One region of the Streptococcus downei MFe28 genome, then DNA from elsewhere that is predicted to be linked to it. Evidence: predicted binding sites of a transcription regulator. Region 1 holds the regulator's gene; the other holds the start of a gene.
What was found. Region 1 encodes HrcA, which represses chaperone genes, less so after heat shock. Its sites were predicted from a motif close to TTAGCACTCNNNNNNNNNGAGTGCTAA; they were not measured.
Positions count from the first base shown of each region.

Region 2: groES (co-chaperone GroES) is a predicted target of HrcA. The motif match lies at 2,406-2,432, and genes of this name have one in related genera.

Region 1 covers NZ_UHFA01000002.1:573,440-578,133, forward strand. The annotation lists gene DYE66_RS02810 (M15 family metallopeptidase) at 1-747, shown strand, start outside; gene DYE66_RS02815 (glycoside hydrolase family 73 protein) at 903-1,487, shown strand; gene hrcA (heat-inducible transcriptional repressor HrcA) at 1,647-2,681, shown strand; gene grpE (nucleotide exchange factor GrpE) at 2,703-3,254, shown strand; gene dnaK (molecular chaperone DnaK) at 3,624-4,694, shown strand, end outside.
Region 2 covers NZ_UHFA01000002.1:155,677-160,370, forward strand. The annotation lists gene groL (chaperonin GroEL) at 163-1,788, opposite strand; gene groES (co-chaperone GroES) at 2,099-2,383, opposite strand; gene DYE66_RS00745 (Cof-type HAD-IIB family hydrolase) at 2,596-3,393, opposite strand; gene DYE66_RS00750 (single-stranded DNA-binding protein) at 3,566-3,961, opposite strand; gene DYE66_RS00755 (hypothetical protein) at 4,094-4,694, opposite strand, start outside.

The sequences.
Region 1 (4,694 bases):
TTGACGATTTTTTTTGCGGTTTTAATCCTTATTTTTGGCTTTGCCTATTTCCATGATAAAAAGGCTAGCCAAGAGGCTAAGGAAAGTGCTGGTCAGACGACAAAGAGCAAGCAGCTGGCAAGAGCTGATGCCAACTCCTCGTCTGATGCGGCTTCCTCAAGCTCGGACTCAGGATTGCCAGATGTTTCCAAGGACGACTGGCAGTTGATTCTGGTCAATCGTGATAATGTTACTAAGGAGCTTAACCCAGACCTAACAACCGTTGATAATATCAAGGTCGATGCTCGGATTGCCGATAATGTCAAGGAATTTCTGGCAGCCGCTCAGAAGATTGACAGTAGTGAGCATCTGATCTCCGGCTATCGCAGTGTTGCCTATCAAAAGGAACTCTTTGATAGTTACGTCAAACAAGAAATGTCCAATGACCCTAGTTTGACCGAGGAGCAGGCCCAGGAAAAGGTCAAAACCTATTCGCAACCAGCTGGAGCCAGCGAGCATCAGACCGGGCTAGCTATCGACATGAGTACTATTGATAGCCTCAATGAAAGTGATCCTAATGTGGTTGAACAGATTAAGGAAATTGCTCCAGATTATGGCTTTGTCCTTCGCTTCGAAAAGGACAAGAGTGAGTCAACCGGTGTTGATTACGAAGATTGGCACTTCCGATATGTCGGCAAGGCCTCTGCCAAGTATATGACCCAGCATAACCTGAGCTTGGAAGAATATGTCGCCCAATTGAAAAAATAAGAGATCAGAATTTCTCGCAACCTCTGTAAAACTCGAATATAGAGATGAAGTGTCTAAGGGCTTTTTATAAAAATCTCTAGCCCACTTACAAGTTAATGTAGGTTGCTATTTCCAATTAACCCACATAGACGTCGCAATTAGAGAGGAAAATAAAGATGCAGTCAAGGCTAAAGTTTCGGCCTTTCATAATGGTCTTTGGGCTCATTCTGGCCCTTGTCCTTTTACCGCTCCTGTTAAATATGAGAACCAAGGCAGCCAATACGAAGGTGACAACCAGCTATAGTCAGGCTTCCTTTATCAAGGAGGTGGCACCAGTTGCCCAGAAGTTGTCCAAGGCCTATGGGGTTAAGGCTTCGGTGCTGATTGCGCAGGGGGCCCAGTCGACCGACTACGGTTCCAATTTATTGGCCGTTCGCTACCATAATTATCTGGGAGTCCTAGCCCAGCCTGGTGATCCGAAAATCGTCTTGACCACCCAGTCCTATGAAAAAGGCAAGTGGCAGACGGTTAAGCAACCTTATAAGATTTATAAGGACTGGCAGGATAGCCTCTATGATTATATGGAGGAAATTAGTTCAGGCTATTGGGGCAAGCAGCTCTACACAACTTTGGCTACTACAGAAGAATATACGACGGCTGCTCGTGCCCTGCAAAAGGCAGGGGTGGACACTGACCCTGAGTATGCCAACAAACTAATTGCCATTATTCAGGAAAAAAATCTAACCCAATATGATGGTTAAGGGATGTATTTAGAGGAATAGATGAATTAGCACTCTTTAAAAAAGAGTGCTAATTTTTTGAGTTTTCCTCTTGACAGGTCATTTTAGAGCGGTATAATAGAACCATGAATTAGCAGTCGATGACTTAGAGTGCTAATAGAATGAACGGAGGTCGCTGAGATGATAACACAACGGCAAAATGATATCTTATCCATCATCGTCGAACTGTTTACCCAAACTCACGAGCCCGTTGGTTCCAAGGCCTTACAGTCCTATATTTCTTCCAGTAGCGCTACCATTCGTAATGATATGGCAGCTTTGGAAAAAGTTGGGCTCCTAGAAAAGGCCCACACTTCTAGTGGTCGTCTCCCCAGTCGGCAGGGTTTTCAGTACTATGTCAGCCACCTTCTTAATTTAGAGCGGGTTGACGAGGGGGATGCCTACCAGGTTATCAAGGCTTTTGATTTTGAATTCTTCAAGTTGGAAGATGTTCTTAAAAAAGCTAGTGATGTCCTGGCCGAGCTGACGGCTTGCACGGCGATTACCCTGGATGTGGAACCTAGCAATCAGCGCTTGAGCGCATTTGATATTGTCAAACTCAGTCATCATGATGCCCTAGCGGTGATGACCTTTGATGATTCCAATACGGTTACCAGCCAATTTGCCATTCCTAAGAATTTTCTTGATGAGGATCTCTTGGTGCTCAGTCGTTTAGTAAGAGAGCGCTTCTTGGGGCAAACCGTCATGGAAATCCACTATCGGATTCGAACGGAAATTCCCCAGATTGTTCAACGCTACTTCAAGACGACCGATAATGTTTTGGAACTTTTTGAGCATATTTTCAAGGAAATGTTTGTCGAAAAGATTTTTCTTTCGGGAAAGGAAAACTTGCTCAAGTATTCGGATGATCAGACCTATCGGCTCATGGATAAGATCCAGGAATTGGCCCTAATGATTCGGCAACAGTTCCATGAGGAAGAAGCCTATGTGATTAGGTTGGCTGATGAAGATAAGCAAGGGTTTGAGGCTCTGAGTCAACTCTCTTATAAGTTTTTGATTCCTTATCGGGGCTTTGGCAATTTGACCTTGTTGGGACCTGTAACCATGGACTATAAACGCTCCATGGGACTCCTGAATATTGTCAGTCGGGTCTTAACCATAAAGTTGGCCGATTTTTATCGCTATTTGAGCAGTAACCATTACGAAGTCAATTAGACTCTTTGAAAAGGAGGCATTATGTCAGAGGATATTAAAAAAGAAGAAAAAGAGGAAGTGTCCCAAGAGGCTCAAACTTCTGAAGCGCAAGAAGAGCAGGAGGCACAAGAAAAAACTCCCGAGGAGCTCTCTGAAAAGAGTGAATTGGAAGTAGCCTTGGAGAAGGCCGAGGATTTTGAAAATAAATTCTTACGAGCTCACGCTGAGATGCAAAATATTCAGCGACGGGCTAATGAGGAACGCCAACAATTGCAAAAGTATCGCTCACAAGACCTAGCCAAGGGTGTTCTTCCTAGCTTAGATAACTTGGAGCGGGCCTTGGCCGTTGAAGGTTTGACGGATGATGTCAAAAAAGGGATTGGAATGGTGCAGGAAAGTCTCCTGCAGGCCCTGAAGGAAGAAGGAGTCGAAGAGGTCCCTGTGGAGAGCTTCGACCACAACTTCCACATGGCCGTTCAAACCCTGCCAGCGGATGATGACCATCCAGCTGACAGCATTGCCCAAGTTTTGCAAAAGGGCTATCAGTTGCATGACCGCCTACTTCGACCAGCTATGGTCGTGGTTTATAACTAGCCCATGTTCTTGCTTGCTAAGCGAGTCATCCGCAAAGGCCAATCGCTCTGGCGAATGGCCTAGGCACCTTACTCATTTTCCACACGAATAGTAACGATTGGTATAGAAAATGGCCTAATTAGCAACCCTAACTTGTCCGCAACGACATAAAACTAGGAAAAAGGAAAAACGGCTCACAAAAGAGAACGAAGTGAGCCTGAAACAATATTTTCCGCCGTGGTGACAACCTCAGAATAGTATCTATTCTGAGGTAGGGGAACTTTGAGACTTTAGGCTCAAAGTTAAGGTATGAGACACCGAAGGTGACTGTTACCGTCCCCACCACCTAAGGAAAATATTAAATTAAAAAGTAAACAAGAGGTAAAAAACATGTCTAAAATCATTGGTATTGACTTAGGGACAACAAACTCAGCAGTTGCAGTTCTTGAAGGAACTGAAAGTAAAATTATTGCCAACCCAGAAGGTAACCGTACAACCCCTTCTGTTGTCTCCTTCAAAAACGGTGAAATCATCGTAGGTGATGCAGCCAAGCGTCAAGCAGTAACTAACCCAGATACCGTTATCTCTATCAAATCGAAGATGGGGACTTCTGAAAAAGTTTCTGTAAACGGTAAGGAATATACCCCACAAGAAATCTCAGCTATGATTCTGCAATACTTGAAGGGCTACGCTGAAGATTATCTTGGTGAAAAAGTAGAAAAGGCTGTTATCACAGTTCCTGCTTACTTTAACGATGCTCAACGTCAAGCGACTAAGGACGCTGGTAAAATCGCTGGTCTTGAAGTCGAACGGATCGTCAATGAACCAACTGCAGCTGCCCTAGCTTATGGTCTTGATAAGACTGAAAAAGATGAAAAGATCTTGGTCTTTGACCTTGGTGGTGGTACCTTCGACGTTTCTATCCTTGAATTAGGTGATGGGGTCTTTGACGTATTGGCAACTGCCGGTGACAACAAACTCGGTGGGGATAACTTTGACCAAAAGATTATTGACTACCTAGTTGACGAATTCAAGAAAGAAAACGGTATCGACTTGTCAAACGACAAGATGGCTCTGCAACGCTTGAAAGATGCGGCTGAAAAAGCTAAAAAAGATTTGTCAGGTGTGACCCAAACACAAATCAGCCTGCCTTTCATCACTGCTGGTGATGCTGGTCCTCTCCACTTGGAAGTTTCCCTTTCTCGTGCGAAATTTGATGATTTGACCCGTGACCTCGTTGATCGCACCAAGACCCCAGTTCGTCAAGCCTTGTCTGATGCTGGTTTGTCCCTGTCAGAAATTGACGAAGTTATCTTGGTCGGTGGTTCAACACGTATTCCTGCCGTAGTTGAAGCTGTTAAGGCTGAAACTGGTAAGGAACCAAATAAATCTGTAAACCCTGATGAAGTGGTTGCCATGGGTGCTGCTATCCAAGGTGGTGTTATCACTGGTGATGTCAAA
Region 2 (4,694 bases), 420 kb from region 1:
ATTTCAAAAGTTTTTAACTTTTAGAAATTTTTTTCTTACGACACAAAAAGGACAAAGTCGACCTTACTTTGTCCTTTGAGTTAGTATAGAATATAGCTAGTGCGCTATAGCGACTAGCGTAGGCTTTCAGCTAGCTCTGCTAGCTAGAAAGGCTTTATATTCTTACATCATCCCACCCATCATGCTAGGATCCATGGCTGGAGCTGCGGGTGCTTTTTCTTCTGGATGGTCGGCAACGACGGCTTCGGTTGTCAAAATCAAGCTGGCAACAGAGGCGGCATTTTGCAGGGCTGAACGGCTGACCTTAACGGGGTCAATGATCCCAGCTTCAACCATGTCTACCCAGCTACCGTCAGCAGCGTTAAACCCTGTGCCTGCTTGGCTGGCTTTGAGTTTTTCAATGATAACTGAACCTTCATAACCAGCATTGCGAGCGATTTGGCGAACAGGTTCTTCCAAAGCACGAAGGACGATGTTGCGACCGGTTGCTTGGTCACCATCCAAGTCAAGGGCAGCAACCTTTTCAATGACATTAACCAGAGCGGTACCACCACCGGCAACGATACCTTCTTCAACAGCGGCACGAGTCGCATTGAGGGCATCTTCAATACGGAGTTTCATTTCCTTGAGTTCGGTTTCGGTTGCAGCACCTACCTTGATGACAGCAACACCACCAGACAATTTAGCTAGGCGTTCTTGCAATTTTTCACGGTCAAATTCTGATGTGGTGCTTTCCAATTGCGACTTGATGACAGCGACACGTTCAGCGATGGTATCAGCTGACCCAGCACCTTCAACGATAACGGTTGAATCTTTATCAATAGTAATCTTAGCAGCTTGACCGAGGGAAGCAATTGTCGCATCTTTCAATTCCAAACCAAGATCTTCGGTAATCACGGTACCACCAGTTAGAATAGCAATATCTTCCAACATAGCCTTGCGACGGTCACCAAAGCCAGGAGCCTTGACGGCTACGACATTGAAGGTACCACGAATCTTGTTGAGAACAAGGGTTGGAAGGGCTTCACCAGCAACGTCATCAGCAATAATCAAGAGTGGACGGCTGGTCTTAAGCACTTCTTCCAAGAGAGGGAGGACATCTTGAATATTAGAAATCTTCTTATCTGTAATCAAGATGTAAGGATTGTCTAGGTCTGCGACCATCTTTTCATTGTCGGTCACCATGTATTGAGAAAGGTAGCCACGGTCGAATTGCATCCCTTCGACAACATCCAATTCAGTTGCCATACCACGGGATTCTTCGATAGTAATAACCCCATCATTACCAACCTTTTCCATGGCTTCAGAGATGTATTCACCGACCTTTTCGGAGCGAGAAGATACGGCAGCGACCTGAGCAATGGCTTCCTTATTAGCAACGGGTTGAGCGATAGCCTTGAGTTCATCAACAGCTGTTGAAACTGCTCTTTCGATTCCCCGACGGATGCCGATTGGGTTGGCACCGGCTGTGACATTCTTCAAACCTTCGCGGACAATGGCTTGGGTCAAGACGGTTGCGGTTGTGGTACCGTCACCAGCGATATCATTGGTTTTAGAAGCAACTTCTGAAACCAGTTTGGCTCCCATATTTTCAAAGTGGTCTTCCAATTCGATTTCCTTGGCGATAGTGACCCCATCGTTGGTAATCAATGGAGAGCCAAAGGATTTTTCCAAAACAACATTACGACCTTTAGGGCCAAGCGTTACCTTGACCGTATCTGCTAAAACATCAACCCCACGCACCATGGCAGAGCGGGCATCTGCTGAGAATTTAATATCTTTTGCCATTTATCTATACCTATCTTTCTTATCTATTGTAATTTTACTTAGCTTGTCAAAGTGGCCAGAAGCTCAGTTCGAGCCTTTATCTCTTGACCCAAAAGCAAGCTAAGGAAAGTTCCCTTCGAGCAAGCCTAACCAAATCAGCTGAGCTAAAAATTTCTCGTCAGCCAGCAAGAGAGGGCTGGCTTTTTTTTATTAGAGACTTTGCGGCCTTATACTCTTTGAAAATCAAAATTTACTGTCGTTAACTCACCTTGCCGTACTCCAGTACTGTCTTCGGTTCGTTGCCTCGGTTAATTTTGATTTTCATTGAGTATTAGCCAAGAATCGCTAAAATATCAGCTTCACGGACGATAGAAACTTTATCGTTTCCATCTTTGACATCCAGACCTGCGCCATTTTCGATCAGAACCTTGTCCCCTTGAGCTACGCTTGGGGCAATCAAATCCCCATGCAGGGTCCTTGAACCAGGGCCAACGGCCAAAACAGTCGCCGTTTTAGTAGCTTCGTGGGAAGCACCCGCCAAAACGAAACCGCTAGCTGTGGTCTCTTCTACTTCTTCAAATTTTACAACAATCCGATCACCTAATGGTTTTAACATTGTCTTACCTCCAAAAGATTTTTTAGCGCTCTAATCGTCCGAGTGCTAACTACAGTTACTATTCTATCATTTGGTCAAAATTAGTCAAGAAAAAAACTCTACCTCAGGTAAAGTTTTTGATTTTCATTGAGACTAGAGAGGTCCTGCAGACTCTAGGGTTTGGTCATTAAGAATCGCTAAACGGAGTGGCCAACAAATCGACAGTAGCCTCTTCAAGCTTGGAGAATCTCTTCCTCCAAAACCTTGGCAATACCATCGTGATTATTGTCCAAGGTAACCCTGCCGATTCGCTCCTGCAGGGCCTGAGGGGCATTACCCATGAGGATGCCCTGCCCAACGGTTTCCAGCATCTCCAAATCATTGTAGTTATCGCCAAAGGCCAGGGTCTCAGCTATTGGGACACGATAGTAGTCGACCAGGGTCTTGACGGCCTGACCCTTGTCAATCCCTGTCGCCATAACTTCAATCAGATGAGGAAGGGACTTGGCAATGGACAGGTCAGGATAGGACTGCTTGAGTTTTTCTAGGATGGCATCGGACTTGGCTGGAGGACACATGACCAGAACCTTGTGGGCCTCTTTGAGATCAGCTAGGTCTTGTAAATCTACCATTTGCGACTCTAAGCCAACCACCACTTCTTCATTGTGGACCAAATCATGGGCCTGCTGGGAAGAGTACCAGTCCTTGTAGCTATAGATATTCCAAGCCAAATCCTGACCCAATTCTTCCACCAGGCGACAAACCGAGAGAACCTCGGGCATGACCATGACCTTACTATCAACAATCGTGCCATCCTGGGCTTGAATCAGAGCCCCGTTGTAGGCAATCAGGGGGCTGGGAATTCCAATGCTATCAATAATGGGGCGAATAGCCTCAGGCATACGGGCAGATACCGGCACAAAATAGAGTCCCTTACCTACGCAGGCCTTGATGGCCTGGGCCGTTGCCGGAGTTACCTGATGATTTTGGTTGAGAAGAGTACCATCAATGTCGCTGAAAATAATTTGCATGTCCTTGCCTCCTCGGCCTAATTTACCTCCATTATAACATTTTCTGGCTAGGGCTTGGCTGACATTTTAAATAAAAAACGCCCGAGTATGGACGAACTCAGGCGATGATTAGCACGTGAATGATTGTGGGAAATTACTTTTGGTTCACGTTGGACAAAGAAAAATAGAGGTATCAGAAAGGGAGTTCTTCTTCTTCAAGAACTAAATCGGCCAGGTCGCTGGTCCCTTGATTCTCCCGCAAGGCACGCTGGGCTCGACTTTCTAGCAGTTGGAAGGACTGGGCTAGGACCTCAGTCACATAGCGGGTTTGCCCGTCTTTTTCATAATGGCGGGTTCTGATTTCACCATCTAGGGAAACCAGACTCCCCTTACCTGCATAAGAGACCAGGCTTTCAGCCAACTTGCCCCAGAAGACAACATTGACAAAGTCGGCCTGACGCTCGCCATCCTGAGATTTAAAACGGCGATTGACAGCTAGGGTAACGTGAGTGACCGATTTATCCGAAGGGGTCTTAACCATCTCGGGAGCCGCCGTCAAACGACCGATAAGAATGACTTTGTTATACATATCTTCACCTCCTTACTTTTCTATTCGTAAAAGGAGGCAGAAAAAAGAGGAAAAATAAGATTTTCCTCATCTCACTGTCTGGAGTTATTTTGAAGAATGCAATTAGCATCCAATCGTCACTACATTGTAGATTTAATTACAAAAAAAGTTTTCGCAGAGATAAAGTGTATCTTGCCCCAATACTACTTTGCGATACATAAAAGGTGAAGACGCTGTAATATAGTCAGAAAAATAATCTGTAATTGCTGAGAGTGTGGTATCTAATATCACTTCTTCGATTGGCCGATCCCAGTACTCCTCTATTTTCTTAGCATTTTTTTTTATTGCTTTGTCTTTCAGATAGTAACCTAAGTCTATTTTACCAGCATCCATTTCAACAAAAGGTCCAACTCCTAATAATTCTCCGTCAAAAACTTCAAAGAGAAGAACCAAGCCTCGCTTAGTAAGTGGCTGAATATCTTCAAGGTGACTATTTTTATCATAAACAATAATAACGACCTGGCTTTCAGTTCCTAAATGTACTTCAAGCATATTTTTTAAATCTTCTAAATCTAACTGGCTATAGTTTCGTAGTTCAATAGTTGCACCATGTAATCTTAACATTAAGAACTTGGCTAACATCGTTTTATTGACCAACGTAGAGCAAAGTGCTACGTTCTCCTCCAGTATGAAAAAGAATTCCTTTTGATTATCTGAAATCGCAAATGAATATTGGAGATGCTGGCTAATTTTT